One region of the Exiguobacterium sp. s16 genome, then DNA from elsewhere that is predicted to be linked to it. Evidence: predicted binding sites of a transcription regulator. Region 1 holds the regulator's gene; each other region holds the start of a gene.
The links. Region 1 encodes Rex, which represses fermentation and respiration genes when NADH is low (regulators of the CRP and FNR family bind a similar motif). Its sites were predicted from a motif close to TTGTGAAATATTTCACAA; they were not measured.

Region 1 (6,708 bases):
CGATGGGGAAGACACGTACAAGTTCCCACGGGTTCGGCTTGAAGCGGGAAGTTTCGATTTCAGCTTCAGCGGGCTCAAGTCGTCGGTCATCAACGCCGTCCACAACGCTGAACAGCGCGGGGAGACGGTCATCCCTGAAAACTTGGCGGCCAGTTTCCAAGCGAGTGTCGTCGAAGTGCTCGTCGAGAAAGCGATTCGTGCCGTGAAAGAAAAAGGAGCGAAGCAATTGCTCGTCGCAGGTGGCGTCGCAGCCAACCGTGGACTCCGCGCTGCACTCAAAGAAGCGACGGACCGCGAAGGCATCCGCCTCGTCATCCCACCACTTGATCTATGCGGAGACAACGCCGGTATGATTGGAGTCGCGGCACATCACGCGTATGTGCGCGGAAAGCGCGATACACTGGCGATGAATGCGGTTCCTGGGTTATCCTTAGAAGAGAGCATGACAGTCTAGGGGGAAATATACAGATGATGAAACGCATAATCATTGGAGGTCTCGTCGTACTGCTCGTCGTCGCGACGTTTTTGCAAGTACGGGAAATCATCCGCGCTTATAATATCGCCTATCAAGAAGAAATCGTGCCGGAAGCGACACGCGTCCGGTCGCTCACGGGAGCGGAATCGCTCGAAGGCATCGGCCGGGTTACGGGTGAGAACACGCTCGTCGAGACGTTGTACGGCTATAAGAGCTTAGACGATCAAGACATCGAAAGCGTCATCGTCGTCGACCGCAACCTCGGCATTCAACCGAAAGCGAGCGATGCGTATTATCAAATCGCACCGGGACGAGAAGCGACCGAAGAAGAGGCGGCGAAGTTCGAGGACATTGTCAACGAGTTTGACGAAGAGCAACTGTTCGCCCAAGTCATCTCGACGCATGAGGCAAAATATGTGACGAACGACGAAGAGGCGCTCACATTCTACAAAGTGTTCGTCCGTGACGTCGATACGAACGAGTACGTCTTCTTCATCACGGAAGACGGCATCAAGCTTGACTTCCACACGCGCGGGTTCCAACCGCTGCGTTATTTCTAAACGTAAAACAGGGAAGCTGACCTCCATCATGGAGAGCGGCTTCCCTGTTTTTATACTTCTGGATGATGTTTCTTTTGTTTATACCACATATTCACTCGGCTCACGACATAGACGATCAAAGCGAGCACCCACATGAGGAGCGTCGACTGATAGAAGTGGCCCCATACCGAGCCGGGCGTGTAAAAGCTGTGCACGGTCACATCGACCGGCCAGACGACGAGGCGGATAAAGAGCGTGCTCATGAGTAGACCGCTCAACAAGCTGATGACAATCCCGCTCCACGTCTGGATGATGAAGCCGATGACGACCGGCAGGAAATAAAACAGGAACGACGGGACGACGGTCGGTTCCCCACGAATCAGTTCGGATACGTACTCCGTCCCGGTCGGCACGATGTAGGCGAGACCAGTCAGGAAGGCGTGCATCCACTCGATTCGCATCGCACGGAATCGCATCATGAATGGAGCTCCTCCCATTCTGCATACAGTGCCGTGATCGATTCTTTCGTCGCATCGGACTCGGTCGACAGTTCCTGTGCCCGAGCGAAGTCGTTGAAGACGTCCGGTTCACACAACAGTTGCTCAATCTCTTCGATACGGGCCTCGTGTTGCTCGATGGTGAGCTCGATCTCCTCGATCCGTTGTTTCATCCGGCGTTCCTCGCGTTGCTGTTCCTTGTCGGCGCGCTGTTTCTTGACGATGACTTGTTTCGTCTCTTCACGAGCGAGTCGGGCCAGTTCTTCGAGTTCTTCTTTCTTCTCGACGTAATACGAGTAATCGCCGAGGTATTCGTCGATGCCGTTCGGTGTGATCTCCAAGACGCGCGTCGCGAGCCGGTCGATGAAGTAGCGGTCGTGCGACACGAACAAGATCGTGCCCGGGTAGTCGACGAGGGCGTTCTCGAGGATCATCTTCGAGTCGAGGTCCAAGTGGTTCGTCGGCTCATCCAAGATGAGCAAGTTCGGCTGTTCGAGCTTCAGTTTCGCGAGCGTCAAGCGGGCCCGCTCTCCACCCGACAGTTCATGGACGCGCTTCATCACGTCGTCACCGCTGAACAGGAACTGACCGAGCAGGCTGCGGACTTCTTGTTCGCGCATGAGCGGCCAGTCGTTCCAAATCTCGTCGATGACGCGGTTGGCGTCCGACAAGTTCTGTTGCTCCTGATCGTAATAGCCGATCTCGACGCCGGTACCGTAGCGGATGTCACCGGTGAGCGCCGGCTGTTGTTTCGTCAACACTTTCAAAAGCGTCGACTTACCGACCCCGTTCGGACCGACGAGAGCGACCGATTCACCGCGCTGCAGTTGGAAGCGGAGATGCTGGGCGATCGGTTCCTCATAACCGATGGCGAGGTCGCTGCCGCTCAACACGTCGTTCCCGCTTTGGCGTTTGATTGCGAACGAGAGGACGGCACTGCGCTCGTCACCGTCCGGCGCTTCCATCCGGTCGACTTTCTCGAGACGTTTGCGGACGCTCTGGGCCCGCTTCGTCGTCGTCGCCCGGGCGATGTTACGCTGGATGAAGTCCTGCATCTTGGCGATTTCTTCTTGCTGGGACTCGAACTGCTTCTTCTCTTGCTCATAGATCGCGGCCTTCTGTTCAAGGTACTTCGTGTAGTTGCCGACGAAGCGACGGCTCCGGTGGCGAGACAGCTCATAGACGACCGAGACGACCCGGTCGAGGAAATAACGGTCGTGGGAGACGATGAGGACGGCGCCTTTATAACCGCTCAAATACTTCTCGAGCCAGCCGAGCGTCTCGATGTCCAAATGGTTCGTCGGCTCATCCAAGATGAGCAGGTCTGGACTTTGAAGGAGCATCTTCGCGAGGGCGAGGCGGGTCCGTTGTCCGCCGGAGAGCGTATCGATGCGGCGCTCGAAGTCGTCCGGATAGAAACGCATCCCGTGAAGGACGGAGCGGATCGTCGCCTCGTATTGATAGCCGCCGCGGTCTTTGAACGTATGCTGTTCTTCATCATAAGACGACAGCAGGCGCTCATAGGCGGCCGGGTCGTTCAAGATGCGCTCAGATCCCATGTCTTGTTCCATGCGACGGAGCGTTTTTTCCTGTTCAATTAAATCGGTGAAGACGGTGAGCATCTCGTTCCAAATCGTCTCGTTCGATTCAAGTCCTGAATCTTGGGCGAGATAGCCGATTGTCACATCTTTTGGCTTCATGATGTCGCCTGAGTCATAGTTATATTCCCCGGCGATGACTTTGAGCAGTGTCGACTTGCCGGCGCCATTCCGGCCGACGAGGGCGACGCGTTCGCCTTCTTGGATTTCGAGTTTGACGTTCTCTAAAATCGGCTCGACGCCGAATGATTTCGATAAGTTATTGACTTGCAGTAGGATCAAGTGAAAAAACCCCTTTCTCTCTATTTAGTATACTGTATTTTTTAGTCTTTTCAGGTATATTCGTTGAGTGGTTATGTGAATTCGTTTACAATCAAGGTGTATGAAATTAGATTCGTTTGAAACGCGTCGTAAAAAGGAGGCTCTTTCCGTTGAGTCAAAACGAACCAAAGATTCCGCAAGCGACAGCCAAACGGTTGCCACTATACTATCGGTTTATCCAAAGCCTGCATTCATCAGGAAAACAGCGTGTCTCTTCTGCTGAACTGAGTGAGGCGGTCAAGGTCGATTCGGCCACGATCCGTCGCGATTTCTCGTACTTCGGTGCGCTCGGTAAAAAGGGATATGGCTATAACGTACAGTATCTGTTAGACTTTTTCCGTAAGACACTGAATCAGGACGAGATTACGAACGTCGCCTTGGTCGGGGTTGGTCATCTCGGGACAGCTTTCGTCAACTATAACTTCCTTAAAAACAATAACACACATATCGTCGTCGGGTTCGACGCAGACGAGACAAAAGTCGGCACGACGATGTCCGGTGTCCCGATTCATCACGTCGATGAGATGGAACAGATCATGAAGCAAAACAAGATTGACGTCGCCATTTTGACGGTGCCGTCTGCCTATGCACAGCCTGTCGCGGATGACTTGGTCCGCTTCGGCATCAAAGGCATCTTGAACTTTACACCGGCTCGCCTCACTGTGCCGGATACGGTCCGCGTCCATCATATCGACTTGTCGATCGAACTCCAGTCGCTCATTTACTTTATGCAACACTATCCATCTGCTGAGGGGGTCCATCAATAATGGAATTACTATTATCGTCACTCGTCGTCGGTATTCCAGGCGGAGCAAGTCTGTTTGTCATCGCGATTATCGCGCTCATCATCTTCGGGCCGAAGAAATTGCCTGAGTTCGGCCGTGCCGCCGGACAGACGCTCCGTGAGTTCAAAAACGCCACGAGTGGCATGATGAACGAGCATGACGAGAAAGACAAGAAAGAAATTGAGAAGAAAGAGCAGTAAGCGATGAGCCATCAACCTGATCAAGAACGGGCACTGTCCGACCACTTGACAGAGCTGCGGAGACGACTGATGCTGTCGGCATTTGTCGTCTTTGCCTTCTTTTTGATTGCTTTGCCGAGTGTCAAATATGTGCTCGCCTATCTCCAGGCCGACCTCGTCGAACGAGGCCTTGAACTGAACGCCTTTGGGGTCGCGGACCCGCTCATGATTTACTTGAACTTGGCGCTCGTCATCGGGCTCGTCGCGGCTGGTCCGTTTCTACTGTATCAACTGTGGGCGTTTGTCGCACCTGGTCTGCATCCGAACGAGCGGAAAGCGACGCTCGCTTATATTCCGATCATCTTTATCTTGTTCCTCGTCGGTTTGGCGTTTGCCTACTATTGGTTGTTCCCGCTCGTCCTCGATATTTCGACGGACCTCGGGCAAGACCTTGGTCTGACGCAAATCATCGGGGCGTCGAACTACTTCACGTTCTTGCTGCAACTGACCATCCCATTCGGACTGTTGTTCCAGTTGCCGGTCGTGACGATGTTCTTGACGCGCATCGGTGTCGTGACACCGTACTTCCTGTCATCGATCCGGAAGTACGCCTACTTCGCCTTGTTCGTCGTCGCGGCATTCATTACGCCGCCGGATTTGACGTCGCACCTCATGGTGTCACTGCCGCTCTTCTTCTTGTATGAGATCAGTTTATCGATTTCCCGCATCACGTACCGGGGTGTGCTCCGACGTGAGAAAGAGGCGATGGTGAAAGAACAGATGGATTTGATGAAACAAATGAATGAGAAGTAAACACCATGTCATGCGACGTGGTGTTTTTTTGATTTTAGGGCTATTCAATTTTGAAAAAACAACTTAAAATTAGGAGGGTTAAATCAAAAAATGGATTATTTTTGAAAGTTATGCATTCATAAACAGAAATGAGGAGAGTAATGAACAAGTGGTTATGGAGCATGCTCGTGGTGCTCGTCATGATGGTAGCACCGGGAGTTGAAGTCCGAGCAGAGGACTATGCCAAACCGGAAATCATTCCGGCAGGAGAAGTCGTAGGAGATAGTGGGTATGTGTGGCGTTCGGGAGATCCGGAGACGCTTGTTCACATTCAGACCGGTGAGGAATATACGTTACCGATTCGCGTGTCTGCTGCTTATAATATGTATGCCATCGGAGACGGCCGATTTATGTTAAAAGGATGGCCGGAGTGGGTGATGTGGGATATACGTACGAATGAAGCGACGACATTCCCAATCGAAGCAGGAAGTGAGAATCGACTCGTCTCAACGAATGTAACAACAGGAATGATGTTATGGGCTGATGACGAAAAGTATATCATCACATCGATGTCAGGTGATATTCTCGGATCGCTCACGAAAGGCAGCGATCAGGTATACAGTCTGCTCGATGATGGGAACGTCCTCGCGTTCGCCGACGGTCAAGTGACGAAGCGGACGGTTACAGGAGAGGTGCTTGAGACAATCAGTTCCTATTCAGGACAGGTGAGGTGGGCCCGTCACATGAAAGAAGCGAATCAATGGTTCGTGATCAAAAGTGATGACTCGGAGCACATGTTTATTTTCGATTTGGCGACGAAACGATGGATTGAGAAAGATGCAGCAAACGTAAGTAATCTTACGTGGAAAGATGGCACCTACTACTTCATGACGCGAGAAATGTATACGACATTCTATGTCAGTTATAACGTCAGCACGAATGAGTGGAAAGAGGCACCGATTGATGATGCTGACATTCGACAACACGGTCCTTGGTACGTCTTTGGTATGAAGAAGACGGAAGTGTACACGCCGGAGTCTTTATGGAAAGCACCATGGCAACTGAATGTCAATGTGCCGAAAACGACGAATCGCTATGAGGTAGGTCGTCCATATGACGTCAACGGAACGGCCACGCTCGTCGATGGTACGGCCTTACCGATTCCAGCGACTGAGCTGACGGCACGTTTAGCCTATCAAGACGACCCGTTCGTTTGGGAGCAAGGGAAACTGACGTTACAGACGAATGAGTCGTATGACATGATTTTTAAGTGGAACGATTTTGAGCGCCGGTTAGACTTATGGGCATCGAACTATGTGCCGCTCACGCTCGACCCGCCAACCGGTGTCTTAGGCCCGATCAGCGGGAAGACGGCACCGAACACGCCGGTGTTTGTCAGTGTGACGAAAAACTTGTATCAATCGAACTCATCGGATTCATTGTTGAACTATCAATCGGCGACGGTCCAATCGGATGAGTCGGGGCGCTATACGTGGCAACCGGCGCGGTGGTTCACACCTGG
Region 2 (6,708 bases), on a different contig from region 1:
TCGCTTCGACACTGCAACACGAGGAGCCTGCCCAATCACCGCTTCTTGACAAAGGTCCAGAAGGGTTCTGGAAGCTCCCAGACCGCTACGATCAAGATTTGATGCATGCGGTCGTCCAATCACCGAACGCCGTTTACGTCTTCTGGGAAGTGTCGGACAGCGTCAAAGAGACGCTCTCGATGCAATTTATGCGTCCATGGGAAGACTTGCCGAAAGCGTTCCGCATCCTTGACATCACATTGCTTGATTACGCGAGCGGGCATGCGAACCGGGCGTATACGTTCGAATTGCCGGAGATGACGAACAGTTGGTTCGTCCGTCCGCTCGACCCGAATACGACATACGTATTTGAGTTTGGGATTCGGACGATGGAAGGGGAGTTCCTACCGTTGCTCGCATCCTCACCGATTGATACGCCACGGGCAGAGCCGGCCGGGCACGGTCGTTTCGCCGAACCGGTGCGACGCTGGCAGTACGGGGAAGTCGAGGCTCCTGAACTACTCGACACGTTACCAAAATATTCCGCATATCGATTCGTGCGCTGAGGAGGATTTTTTAGATGAAACCAGGTTATTTTTCACTCGTCCTTCATGCCCACCTTCCGTACGTAAGACATGAAGAGAAACACCGTCTAGAAGAGAGATGGGTGTATGAAGCCATCTCCGAGACATATATCCCGATTCTTTGGCAAGTCGACCGTCTGCAAAAACCGCTCCATTGGACGGTCAGCATCTCACCGCCCGTCGTCGAGATGCTCGCCGACCCGCTCGTCCAGGACCGTTACGTGGAACATTTGGATGAGATGCTCGAATTGATTGAGATCGAGCTCGCCGAAGGACGGAGCGAACAGGAAGTTGAGACGCTCCATTTTTATCGCGGGCGCTACAACGATTTGAAAACAACGTTCCTGCATTGGGAAAAGAACTTGAACCATGCGTTCCGTACATATCGTGAGCAAGGGTTCATCGATATGGTCACGTGTACGGCGACGCACGGCTTCAACCCGCACTTGTTCACTGAGCAGGCGGCTCGCGCTGAAATCCGGACGGGACTGAACTGTTTCGAACGTCATTACGGGTTCCGTCCGACCGGCATTTGGTTACCGGAATGCGCCTACACACCAGGTGTCGACCGTATCCTTTATGAAGAAGGGATTCGCTATACGTTCGTCGATGAGCACGCCTTGCTCGAAGCTGATCCGACGCCGGAGAAAGGCATTGGCGCTCCGGTCTACTCGCCACATGGCGTCGCCTTGTTCCCGCGTGACCAAATCATCTCCGGAAAAATCTGGAGCTCGATGATCGGGTATCCGGGCCATCCGGACTATCGCGAGTTTTATCGTGACCTCGCCTACGATCGCGACTGGGAGTATATTGAAAAGTTCATGCATCCGGAAGGAATTCGCTTCGATACGGGCTTGAAGATGCACCGCATCACGGGCGACTCGGATGAGAAAGACTATTATGTCCGCGCCTGGGCCGAACATCAAATCGACAACCACGCCCTCGATTTCGCACAGACGCTCGAAGGGCATCTCGAGGCCCACGGTGGACAGATGTTCCCGCCGTTCCTCGTGACGGCACCGTTCGATGCTGAGCTGTTCGGACACTGGTGGTTTGAAGGACCCGAGTTCCTCGGGAAAGTCGCCGAACGGCTCGAAGAGTTTGGCATCGAGACAATCACGCCAGCCTTGTTCCTCGAGCGTCACTTCCAAGACCTCGAGACGGTCCACGTATCGATGAACACGTGGGGACGTAAAGGGTACGGCGACGTCTGGATCAACGAACGCAACGAATGGATGCTACGTCACTTACACATGATGGAGACGCAACTCGTCAAAGACGTGGCCGACTATCGTCACAAGTCGCCACTCGTCGACCGGACACTGATCCAACTCATTCGCCATTACGTACTCGCTGTGTCGAGTGACTGGGCGTTTATCCTCGACGGGCAGACCACGGCCCAATATGCGGCAGAACGGTTCCGCGAGCATACGCGATTGTTCGCCGAACTCGAGACGGCACTTTATCAAGACAAGCTATCGGACGAGTTGCTCGCTGAACATTATCGCGCGTATCCGTTCCTTGACGATGTGGACATCGACATCGACACGTTCTTGTCGCCACACGACTATTATGTGACTACGGAGCGTGGCCAAGAGGACGAGGCGATCCTCGTCTTGACGCCTGAATATACAGGCAACGTCGTCGGGGACCTCGGTCGTCGCGTCATCGACGAGGTCGAGGCACGAGCAGCGGACGGGGAGACAGTGTACGTCTTGACACCGTTCAAAGAAGGGTTGCCGGAATATGAACGCCACAACCGTGTTCACGTGTACCGCGTTCGCCTGACGAGCCCGTTCTTGGAGCATGTGATGAACCAAGTTGCGGCTCAAAACGTGGCCTACGTCAAACTTGCACATGAGCTTGTCTCGAAAGTCACCTTCAAAGCGATCCATCAATTCGATTGGATGACGATTACAGCGGCACGTTCACTTGCGAAAGCACTACAAGTTCCGTTATACTCAACTATGTTGTCATTTGAAACGACTCGCAATCCGCATGGACACGGCGGACTGTTCGACGCAATCCATCGAATCGAGAGCAGCATCCTCGCTGAAGCCGATACGGTCTTTATTTGCGAACAACTGTCGACCGAGGAAGTCGGAATGCGCTATCCGATTGGCGATAACGTAAAAACCTGCCTGCCGCTCGATGCTTCGCCATACGGGCAGAAACGTTTGAAAAAGAACACGAAATAACCTTGCTTTTTCAAATAAAACTTGGTAGGATAATTGAGTATGCTTAGACTGTAAAGCAAAAGCACTTGATACAACATCAGTAAGATGGGAGTGAAAGAAATGCGCGTTAAAATCACACTAGCTTGCACAGAAACAGGCGATCGCACGTACATCACGAAGAAAAACAAACGTAACAACCCAGAGCGCCTCGAATTGCGCAAATACAACCCACGTCTCCGTCGTCACACGCTTTACCGCGAAGTGAAATAATGAGACTGGCCGTCACTCATGTGGCGGCCTTTTTTTTGAACAAGGGGGAATTGAAGTGATTGAAAAGAAACTACTCCGGCAAAATGTACATCGTCAAATCCGTGAACTCGACGACCGACCGGACCGGGACCGCGTCATCATACATACATTGACCGAACTGAAGGCGTGGCGAGAGGCGGATACGGTGGCCGTCACGCTCGCCCTCGATTTAGAGATTGATACGTTGCCACTCATTCGCTTAGCTTGGCAGGCAGGAAAATCGGTGTTCGTGCCGAAAGTTACAAAACAGGGACTTACGTTCCATGAAATTCATTCATTCGAAGACCTTGAGCCGGGCGTCATGGGTATTTTAGAGCCGACGACGGTCGCGACGACGCGGACGATTGACGTCTGTATCGTGCCGGGACGTGTCTTTGACCGATCCGGGTATCGGATCGGCTGGGGTGGGGGGTATTACGACCGTTTTTTAGCGACGTATGAAGGTGTCACCATCTCGTTGGCCTATGACGTCCAACTGCTCGATGAAATCCCGGTCGAGCCACACGACATTCCTGTCGAATTTATCGTGACGGAAAGGGAAACGATTCTATGCTCGCCATCTTTCTCGTAACTTGTCTGGTAGCCTTCGCCGGCTATCGTCTGCGCTCACTGACCCGTTCTGGGGCTGTCTTGACGGTCGTGACGGGTACAGTCATTGGGTACGGATTTGGTTGGTTCGGGCTCTATTTGCTCGGTGTCTTCTTTTCGACGTCATCGCTCGCCTCGAAATACCGTTCCCGCGACAAAGAGCCTGTCGATGAAATCGTTGAAAAATCGGGACCTCGTGACTTCGTTCAAGTGCTCGCCAACGGTGGTATCGGGATGGCGACGGCGCTCGGTATGTTGCTTACACCGAACGATGCCTGGTTATTCGCGTACATCGCTTCGATTGCGGCGGCGACGAGCGACACTTGGGGCTCTGAGTTCGGGGTGCTCGCCAAACAAAAACCGCGCTCCATTTTGACGTTCCGCGAAGTGGAACCGGGAACGAGTGGCGGGGTGTCTCCGTTCGGGACGTTCATGTCGGTCGCGGGGGCAACGGTCATTATCGTCGCTTCGTTGCCATTTATCGATATCAGCTTACGGTTCGCCGGCTTGTTGATTGCTCTCGGGTTGACCGGAAGCGTTGTCGACACTCTCCTTGGGGCGACGGTTCAACGCAAGTTTCGTTGTCGTGTATGCGGTAAGCTGACCGAGAAGAAAGTCCATCATCACGAGCCGACGACTTACGTTTCAGGCTGGCGCTTTCTCGGCAATGACGCCGTCAACTTTTTGGCGATCGCCTCGGCGGCGGCGATTAGTTTCCTCTTGCTGCGATGAGGGTAGTACAGTCAGTGAAGATGTTTCAAATGAATGTGAATATTGTCACAATATTGCCAAACTGAAAACGGTTTCCCTTGTAGTGAGTGTTTGTGAATGATGTTACAATCTTTATGTAACAGACAAAACAAAAACATGAAACAGATTGTTCGAAGGGTGGAGAATCAATATGGAAACATTAAATCATGCTAAAGTAACACGCGTCGCGCTCGTCGGGGCCGGAGCGGTCGGTGCCAGCTTTGCTTACCAATTGACGACAGCTAGTCTCTGTGAGGAACTTGTGATCATCGATATCAACAAATCGAAAGCTGAAGGGGAAGCAATGGACTTGAATCACGGTGTCTCGTTCGCCTCTTCACCGATGCGCGTCTGGGCAGGAGACTACACAGACTGTGGTGCAGCAGATATCGTCGTCATCACTGCCGGCGCACCGCAAAAACCAGGTGAAACACGTCTCGACCTCGTCGAAAAGAACGCCAAAATCATGAAGTCGATGATTGGGGACATCATGGCATCTGGTTTTGATGGCATCATCATCATCGCCTCAAACCCGGTCGACATCATGACCCACTTGGCTTGGAAATATTCAGGATTACCGAAGCATCGGGTGTTCGGTTCAGGAACGGTACTCGATACGTCACGTCTTCGCTACATGCTCGGTGATTACTTCAACGTCGATCCACGTAACTGCCACGCTTACATTATGGGCGAGCATGGCGACACAGAGTTCGCGGCATGGAGCAACGCCCGTATTTACGGAAAATCGGTCGAACAGTTGCTTGAAGAGAATGACGAGTACACATGGGAAGACCTCGAAGATATCTACGTCAACGTTCGTGACGCAGCCTACCATATCATCGAACGTAAAGGGGCGACGTACTACGCCATCGGTCTTGGTCTCCTTCGTCTTGTCAAAGCCGTGCTTCGCAACGAGAACACGTTATTGACGGTCGGCGCGCACTTGGACGGTGAGTACGGTTTGAACGACATCCACATCGGGGTACCAGCGATCATCAACCGTCAAGGTGTCCGTCAAGTCGTGGAAATCGAGTTATCAGAAGAAGAAAAACAAAAGATGCATCATTCGGCAGAAGTGCTCTTGAAAACGATGCAACCTGTCTTATAAAACCGAGCAATCCTTCGCTCATCACCGTAGCCGCCTAACGCCGCTACGGTTTTTTTGTCATCCGCTCTTCTCGACACGTTGCATAGAGGCTCTCTTTTGTCGCCAGCTATAATTTCCTTTAAAATAAAAGTATAGAAGGAGGTGACCATCGATGTCAGAGCCAGCTTGTTTTTGGGAAGACGTATATCGTGCGGTCGAATCGGGAGGGCGCATCGAGGGCATCTTAGAGCCGTCGCGGGCACTTTTATTGTTCGACACGAAAGCGGGGGACGTCTATCACCTCTACATACGGACGGACAAAGCCTGGGCGAACCATGTCGGCATGGACGTCGAGGCGGTCATGAACTCGTTTCGATTGGCCCGCATCGGTCGTGAGAAGTTACACGTCCACATTTACGGCGATCCGCTTGTCGATGAGGAGCGCCTATCGTCCCTCACGTTCCCGATTGCGGCGAAAGTGAAGCTCGGCATGAGACCGTGTGGGCAAACAGAAGAGTCGTACCGACCACGGGCCGTCGCGCTCGATCAACAACGGAAGAACGAACTAAAGCAACGGTTCTCCTTCGGGAAACCACAATTCGTCTATGGACTCATGTTCGTGACGTTTCTTGTCATGTGGTTCGCCGAATCGATCGGGTCGACGCTCGACCCGAATACGCTCATCCGCTTCGGGGCGAAAGTGAATCCACTCATCGACGAAGGGGAGTGGTGGCGCCTGGTCACACCGATGTTTCTCCATATCGGCTGGTTCCATTTCGCAATCAATATGTTCGCGCTTTGGTCGCTCGGTCCGCTCGTTGAACGGATGTACGGTTCGTCACGCTTCGTCACCATTTATTTGTTAGCCGGCGTCATCGCCACAGTCGCCTCTTACGCGTTCAGCGAAGCCATATCGGCCGGGGCATCGGGGGCGCTGTTCGGGCTCGTCGGGGCACTCCTCTATTTTGGCCTCCGAGACCGTTCCTTATTTATGAAGACGCTCGGTCCGCCGCTGTTTATTATGTTAGGATTAAACGTAGGACTCGCTTTCGTCCTTGGCGCTAGTTTGGACCATTCCGCACATGCGGGGGGGCTGGTCGGGGGTTTTCTGATGGCGGGAGTGGTCGGCTTGCCGGATGAGCATACGAAGAAGCGCCGCCTGTTGTTTGCGGTGATCGTACTCGTGGCATCTGGAGCGTTATTCTGGTTCGGCTATAATCGATGACAAAGGAGT
Region 3 (6,708 bases), on a different contig from region 1:
ACGTATTTAATTCGTTCGAACCGGGTCATCAAACAAGGGGATCAGGTCGTCGGGATTGAGACGGAACGGATGGAGAAAATCGTCAAACCGGACGGACAGGCGACATTCTTCGTCGTCGACGGTTCGGTCGAGACGTATCCAGCCGATCTCGTCCTTGTCGCCATCGGGTTCGAACGACCGGAGCGAGAGCTCCGGAAAGTCGGCATCGAGGCGAACCATGACTATACGTCGAACGTCGAGGGTGTGTTTGTTGCAGGGGATGCGAGACGGGGACAAAGTTTGATTGTTTGGGCAATCCGAGAAGGTCGCGAGGTCGCGGATACCGTCGACGGATACTTGAACACTTGTCAACAACAGCTAAAAACTTCATCATAAAAAGGAGCGACGAATTCGTCGCTCCTTTTTACATGGACATTTAGGAGGAGTCAGAAATGATTATCGAAATCCTCATGTACACCGGGGTTTGGTTTTTACTCGTGCTCGTCTTGCTCGGCACGATTTACGCTCGGCGCAATCGGAAGTGATTACAACACCATGGCGGCGATCAAGCCGAAGACGATGAGCGGAATGTTGTAGTGGAGGAACGTCGGCCACACCGTCTCACGCAAGTGGTCGTGTTGACCGTCGGCGTTCAAGCCGCTCGTCGGTCCGAGTGTCGAGTCACTTGCCGGGCTACCAGCATCACCGAGTGCACCGGCCGTCCCGATGATGGCGATTGTCGCCTCGACCGAGAAACCGTATTGGATGCAAAGCGGGACGAAGATGGCCGCGATGATTGGAATCGTCGAGAAACTCGAACCGATTCCTAACGTGATCACGAGTCCGACGAGGAGCATGACGAGCGCGGCGACAAATTGTGAGTCGCCCATGATGCCGCTTGCGCCACTGACGAGCGGATCGATGGCACCGGTCGCGCGGATGACGGCGGCAAAACCGCTCGCTGCAATCATGACGAAGCCGATGAAAGCCATCATGCGCATCCCGCTCGTGAAGATGTCGTCTGCCTCTGACCAAGGGATGAGGCGAAGCAGCGTCAACAGGATGAGTCCTGAGACGGCCGATGCGATCATCGATTCGGTCTGAAGTTGAACGACGAGCACGACGAGGACGACGGCAGCTGTGAGCCAGATTTTGAGCGGGCTCAACGTCCGAATTTCGTAATCAGTAGGCCCGAGTTGAATCGTATCGTACGTCCGCGGCTTCCGGTAGTGGAAGAAGGCGGTGACGAGACCGACGAGCATCCCGAGGGCTGGGATGGCCATGATGCTGACAATATTGACATCACCGACGGCCATGCCGTTCGTTTCCACGTTTGGTAGCAAAATCTCATTCAAGTAAATGCCGCCGAATCCGACCGGAAGTAACATATACGGCGTGACGAGACCGAACGTGAGGATCGTCGCCACGAGCCGGCGGTCGAGCTTCAACTCGTTAAAGAGCACGAGGAGCGGCGGGATGACGATCGGGATGAACGCGATGTGAATCGGTAATGCGTTCTGCGAACTGATTGCTAGTAATAAGAGGAACGATAGCAACAATGCCTTGACCCGGGTCACACTTTTGCCTGTGACGTCGCGGCCTGACATGCTGATTAACTTTTCAGCCAGGACGTCTGGGAGCCCTGTTTTTGATAGACCGACGGCAAATGCGCCGAGCAACGCGTAACTGAGGGCGATTGTCGCACCTCCGCCGAGCCCGTCACTGAAGGCGGTCAACGTCTCATTAAACCCGAGACCTCCGACCAGACCACCGACGACCGCGGCAAGGATGAGCGATAAGACGATGTGAACTCGACTGATCGCAAGAGCGAATAATACGATAACAGCTAATAAGACAGCATTCATCAATTCCAACACCTTTCTTTCAAAACTCTTTCTCTTGTTATCACTTTAATATGATAAAGACTTTTGAAATTTAACATACGTTTTTCGGGTTGTCAAATCGATTGTTCAAAAAAAGCGATAACTCCGAAAAGTTATCGCTCGTTCATGATCATTCAACGTTATGGTACACCTGGCGCACGTCTTCAAGATCTTCGAGGACGTCGAGCAGTTTTTCGAACTGTTCTTTCGACTCGTCGTCGAGGGTGATCTCGTTTTGTGGCAACATCGTCAACTCGGCGACTTCAAACGTCTCGATGCCTGCAGCTTTGAAAGCAGTCTGGACGGCATGGAACGCTTCTGGTTCCGCATAGACGATAATCGTCTCATCTTCTTCGATGACATCGCGAACGTCAAGATCGTGCTCCATCATGAGTTCGAGTACGTCGTCGGCGCTCATGCCACTGACACCGATGACGGCCGTCGCGTCGAACATGTAAGCGACCGACCCGCTGACACCCATGTTGCCGCCGTTTTTGCCGAAAGCGGCGCGGACTTCAGACGCCGTCCGGTTGACGTTGTTCGTGAGCGTGTCGACGATGAGCATCGAGCCGTTCGGTCCGAACCCTTCATAGCGGAGTTCATCGAAGTTCTCTTCGTCGCCGCCTTTCGCTTTGTCGATGGCGCGGTCGATGATGGCGCGTGGGACGTTGTATGTCTTCGCCCGTTCAACGACGAATTTGAGCGCTTGGTTTGATTCTGGATCTGGTTCCCCTTGGCGGGCGGCTACGTAGATTTCACGGCCGAACTTCGCATAAATGCGACTCGTATTGGCGTCTTTTGACGCCTTTTTCTCTTTAATGTTGTTCCATTTACGACCCATTACATGTCATCTCTCTTTCCATTGTTCGATTGATTCATCCTCGATTATATAAGAAGACGTGGATATTGACGAGTAAAAATCATCCCTCGCTCTTATCCATCTTCTCGACGATCTCCGTCAACGTCTTCAGGCTGTCGATCAATCGATCCGTCTCTTCCTCGTCTAAAAAAGCGAGGCGGTCCTCGAACAAGCGTCGAAACGAGTCGCGACGCTCGCGAAGAACGAGCTCACCTTTGTCGGTCAACTGGTTCCAGATGACACGGCGGTCACGCTCGTCCGGCACGCGGGTGATGTAGCCCTCATCGACGAGCTTCGTGATGAGCGGCGTCACGTTCGGCGGGGCGATCGATAGCGTCTCGCTGATGTGTCCGTTCGTCACGGCACCTTCATCCTCAATCAACATGAGGAGATGAAAGTGGGAAAAGTTCAAGTTTGGGATTTGCGGGAGGTCGGAACGGCGTAACAACTTCCTGCGGATTAATGGGATCAGTTTTACGAACTGATCGGCTGCGTCTTGTCTCGGCATAGTCATGTCACTTCCTAATTAGGTTCTTTCTTCATTATACACGACCGAGGGCGGGGTAGACGACCAATCCTTGTTGCGTGACAAATTGCACAGCACATCAGACAAACAGGCGTCACAATATATGTAAGCGTTTACATTTGTTAGACTTCATCTTTTCATGAAAACGCATACGATTTTACTGAGCGTCCTATCAAAAAGCAAGACCTATCCTCATTCTTCAAAAAAATATTGTGAAAGAGTTCACATTGTTGTCACGCACAAATTGTTGGAAACGTTGTATTCTATGAATGTGAAGGAAAGCACAAACTCTTATCAAACCACTGATCGCCCCGTGCTCTCCATCAAGTCAGCAGTATAAGCTCTCATTCATGAGGAGGAACCCAACATGGCAGTTAAAGAGAAAGCAGTAGTGGAAACATCAGCAGAACAGATGGTCGACACGCTCGTCACACGAGCACATACAGCGCTCGACACGTTAATGACGTTTGATCAAGAGAAAATCGATGCGATCGTTCAGGCGATGGCGCTAGCCGGTCTCGAACAACACGTCGCACTCGCGAAACATGCATATGAAGAAACTGGTCGCGGTGTGTTTGAAGATAAGATGATCAAAAACATCTTTGCGACAGAATATATTTATAACTCACTCCGTGGTGAGAAGACGGTCGGCGTCATCGAAGACGATGAGCAAAACGGCATCACGTACATCGCGGAACCAGTCGGTGTCGTCGCCGGGGTAACACCGGTCACGAACCCGACATCAACGACGATGTTCAAAGCAATCATCGCCATCAAAACACGTAACCCGATCATCTTCGGCTTCCACCCGTCGGCACAACAGTGTTCAAGTGAAGCGGCCCGCATCCTTCGTGACGCAGCCATCGAAGCCGGCGCACCGGAACATTTGATTCAATGGGTTGAAAAACCGTCACTCGACGCGACGAAAGCGCTTATGAACCACCCAGGAGTCGCCATGGTCCTCGCAACAGGCGGTGCGGCGATGGTCAAATCAGCCTATTCAACTGGTAAACCGGCCCTCGGTGTCGGTCCTGGTAACGTTCCAGCCTACATCGACAAGACAGCAAAAGTAAAACGTGCCATCTCGGACGTCATCTTGTCGAAAACGTTCGATAACGGGATGATCTGTGCATCTGAACAAGCGATCATCGTCGACCAAGAAGTTTACGAAGAAGTGAAAGCCGAAATGACGGCGCTCGGTTGCTACTTCTGCTCACCAGAAGAGAAAGCAAAACTCGAGACACTCGTCATTAAAACAGACTCTTGTGCGGTAAACCCTGAAATCGTCGGGAAGCCTGCAGCCTGGATCGCCGAGAAAGCTGGACTTAGTGTTCCGGCCGACACGAAAATCTTGATTGCCGAACTCGAGACGGTCGGCGCGACAGAATTGCTCTCACACGAGAAACTTAGCCCAGTACTCGGAGCCTACAAAGTCCAATCGCGTGAAGAAGGTTTCGCCATCGCTGAGAAGATGCTTGAAATCGGTGGTCTCGGTCATACGGCAGCCATCCACTCGACAGACGACGACGCCATCCTCGCATTCGGACTCCGGATGAAAGCTTGCCGCATCATCGTCAACTCGCCAACGGCACACGGCGGGATCGGTGACCTCTATAACGAAATGACACCATCACTCACACTCGGTTGTGGGTCGTACGGTAAAAACTCCGTCTCTGAGAACGTGACGGCGAAACATCTACTCAACGTGAAAAAGGTGGCGAGACGTCGCGTGAATATGCAATGGTTTAAAGTCCCTGAAAAGATTTACTTTGAGAAAAACTCGGTCCAATACCTTCAATCGCTCACATCAAAAAAACGGGCGATGATCGTTACAGATGAAATGATGGTCAAACTCGGATTTGCCGATAAAGTCGTCAAAAACTTGCCGGCTGGTGTCGAGTACCGCATCTTCGACCAAGTCGAGCCAGACCCATCGGTCGAGACGGTCATGCGTGGTGCCGAAGCAATGCGTCACTTCCAACCAGACATGATTATCGCACTCGGTGGTGGATCACCGATGGATGCCGCGAAAGGGATGTGGCTCTTCTACGAACGCCCTGAAGAGAAGTTCTCGAACCTTCGCCAAAAATTCATGGATATCCGCAAGCGGACGTACAAGTTCCCGACACTCGGCAACAAGTCGATGTTCGTCGCCATCCCGACAACATCAGGTACGGGTTCTGAAGTGACACCGTTCACGGTCATCACAGATAAGAAACGCAACGTCAAATACCCGATCGCTGACTATGCGATCACACCGGACGTCGCCATCGTCGACCCTGAGTTCGTCATGACGGTCCCAGCTTCAATCACGGCTGATACAGGTATGGACGTGTTGACACACGCCATCGAAGCTTACGTTTCGGTCATGGCAAACGACTATACGGATGGACTCGCGCTTCGTTCGATGAAGATGATCTTCGATTACCTCCCGAAAGCGTATGAGAACGGCAGTGACGCCGAAGCGCGTCAGAAAGTCCACAACGCATCGACAATGGCTGGTATGGCGTTCGCGAACGCGTTCCTCGGTATCAACCACTCGATCGCACACAAAATCGGTGGCGAGTTCCATGTCCCACACGGACGGACGAACGCGATCCTTATGCCGCACGTCATCCGCTATAACGCGACACGCCCATCGAAACTCGCGGCGTTCCCGAAATATGAGTCATTCATCGCCGACGAGCGTTACGCTGAAATCGCGCGCTACCTCGGACTTCCAGCCAGCACGACGGAAGAAGGCGTCGAGTCGCTCATCCAAGCGATCATCGAGCTCGGTCAGCGCTTGAACATCAAGCTCTCGTTCAAAGCCCAAGGCATCAAGAAAGCGGACCTCGACGCGAAAATCGACAAGATGGCAGTCGACGCGTTCGAAGACCAATGTACGACGGCTAACCCGAAAATGCCGCTCGTCGAAGAATTGAAAGAAATCATGTACGCTGCTTACGAAGGCGTATAAGTCTTACAATATCTAAACGGTTTCCCTCCTAAGAGGGAGGCCGTTTTTTCTTGAAAAATAAATATACAATTGTCAGATCACTTAATATAATAGGATAATACAACCATTTATTGGTGAGTTTTTTTTATGGAGATACGTAGATGACCATTATGTACAGCCTACTGTCGGCACTATTTACTATTTTTCTTTATTTCAATCCGGCCTCGGCAACAAGTCCTTATGAGACGGCTGAATATTTTGCTTCATACGATCGGGTCGCAGAAAGCCATGAAAATGTCGAACTGTTCGAGTCGTTAGGTATCGGTGTTTCTGACGAGACTTCAGTCGATATGAAACGTGAAATTCATTACGCTCCGCTCAACACGAATTGGCCGACTATAACGATTGATGATGAATTTTACGATGGGTACGCGACAATTCCATTTGAAGAGACAATTGAAGGGGAACTGCTTCATTTGGAATGGGATGCCCCGATACCTGATGTGGCTGGAAGAGTCATCGT

Region 2: the regulator Rex is predicted to act here: its motif matches at 4,403-4,420, upstream of KNP86_RS05205 (L-lactate dehydrogenase).
Region 3: the regulator Rex is predicted to act here: its motif matches at 3,458-3,475, upstream of adhE (bifunctional acetaldehyde-CoA/alcohol dehydrogenase).

Annotation. Positions count from the first base shown of each region.
Region 1 covers NZ_JACSLM010000007.1:94,506-101,213, reverse strand. Annotated here, with positions in the region: gene tsaD (tRNA (adenosine(37)-N6)-threonylcarbamoyltransferase complex transferase subunit TsaD) at 1-454, shown strand, start outside; gene KNP86_RS12600 (hypothetical protein) at 469-1,035, shown strand; gene KNP86_RS12595 (hypothetical protein) at 1,086-1,493, opposite strand; gene KNP86_RS12590 (ABC-F family ATP-binding cassette domain-containing protein) at 1,490-3,391, opposite strand; gene KNP86_RS12585 (redox-sensing transcriptional repressor Rex) at 3,541-4,197, shown strand; gene KNP86_RS12580 (twin-arginine translocase TatA/TatE family subunit) at 4,197-4,415, shown strand; gene tatC (twin-arginine translocase subunit TatC) at 4,419-5,207, shown strand; gene KNP86_RS12570 (hypothetical protein) at 5,348-6,708, shown strand, end outside.
Region 2 covers NZ_JACSLM010000002.1:337,588-344,295, forward strand. Annotated here, with positions in the region: gene KNP86_RS05180 (DUF4912 domain-containing protein) at 1-545, shown strand, start outside; gene KNP86_RS05185 (1,4-alpha-glucan branching protein domain-containing protein) at 560-2,761, shown strand; gene rpmG (50S ribosomal protein L33) at 2,846-3,010, shown strand; gene KNP86_RS05195 (5-formyltetrahydrofolate cyclo-ligase) at 3,066-3,620, shown strand; gene KNP86_RS05200 (DUF92 domain-containing protein) at 3,599-4,369, shown strand; gene KNP86_RS05205 (L-lactate dehydrogenase) at 4,539-5,495, shown strand; gene KNP86_RS05210 (rhomboid family intramembrane serine protease) at 5,647-6,699, shown strand.
Region 3 covers NZ_JACSLM010000001.1:676,313-683,020, forward strand. Annotated here, with positions in the region: gene KNP86_RS03510 (glutamate synthase subunit beta) at 1-375, shown strand, start outside; gene KNP86_RS03515 (Na+/H+ antiporter family protein) at 525-1,844, opposite strand; gene KNP86_RS03520 (YebC/PmpR family DNA-binding transcriptional regulator) at 1,993-2,703, opposite strand; gene KNP86_RS03525 (MarR family winged helix-turn-helix transcriptional regulator) at 2,783-3,229, opposite strand; gene adhE (bifunctional acetaldehyde-CoA/alcohol dehydrogenase) at 3,615-6,206, shown strand; gene KNP86_RS03535 (zinc-binding metallopeptidase family protein) at 6,347-6,708, shown strand, end outside.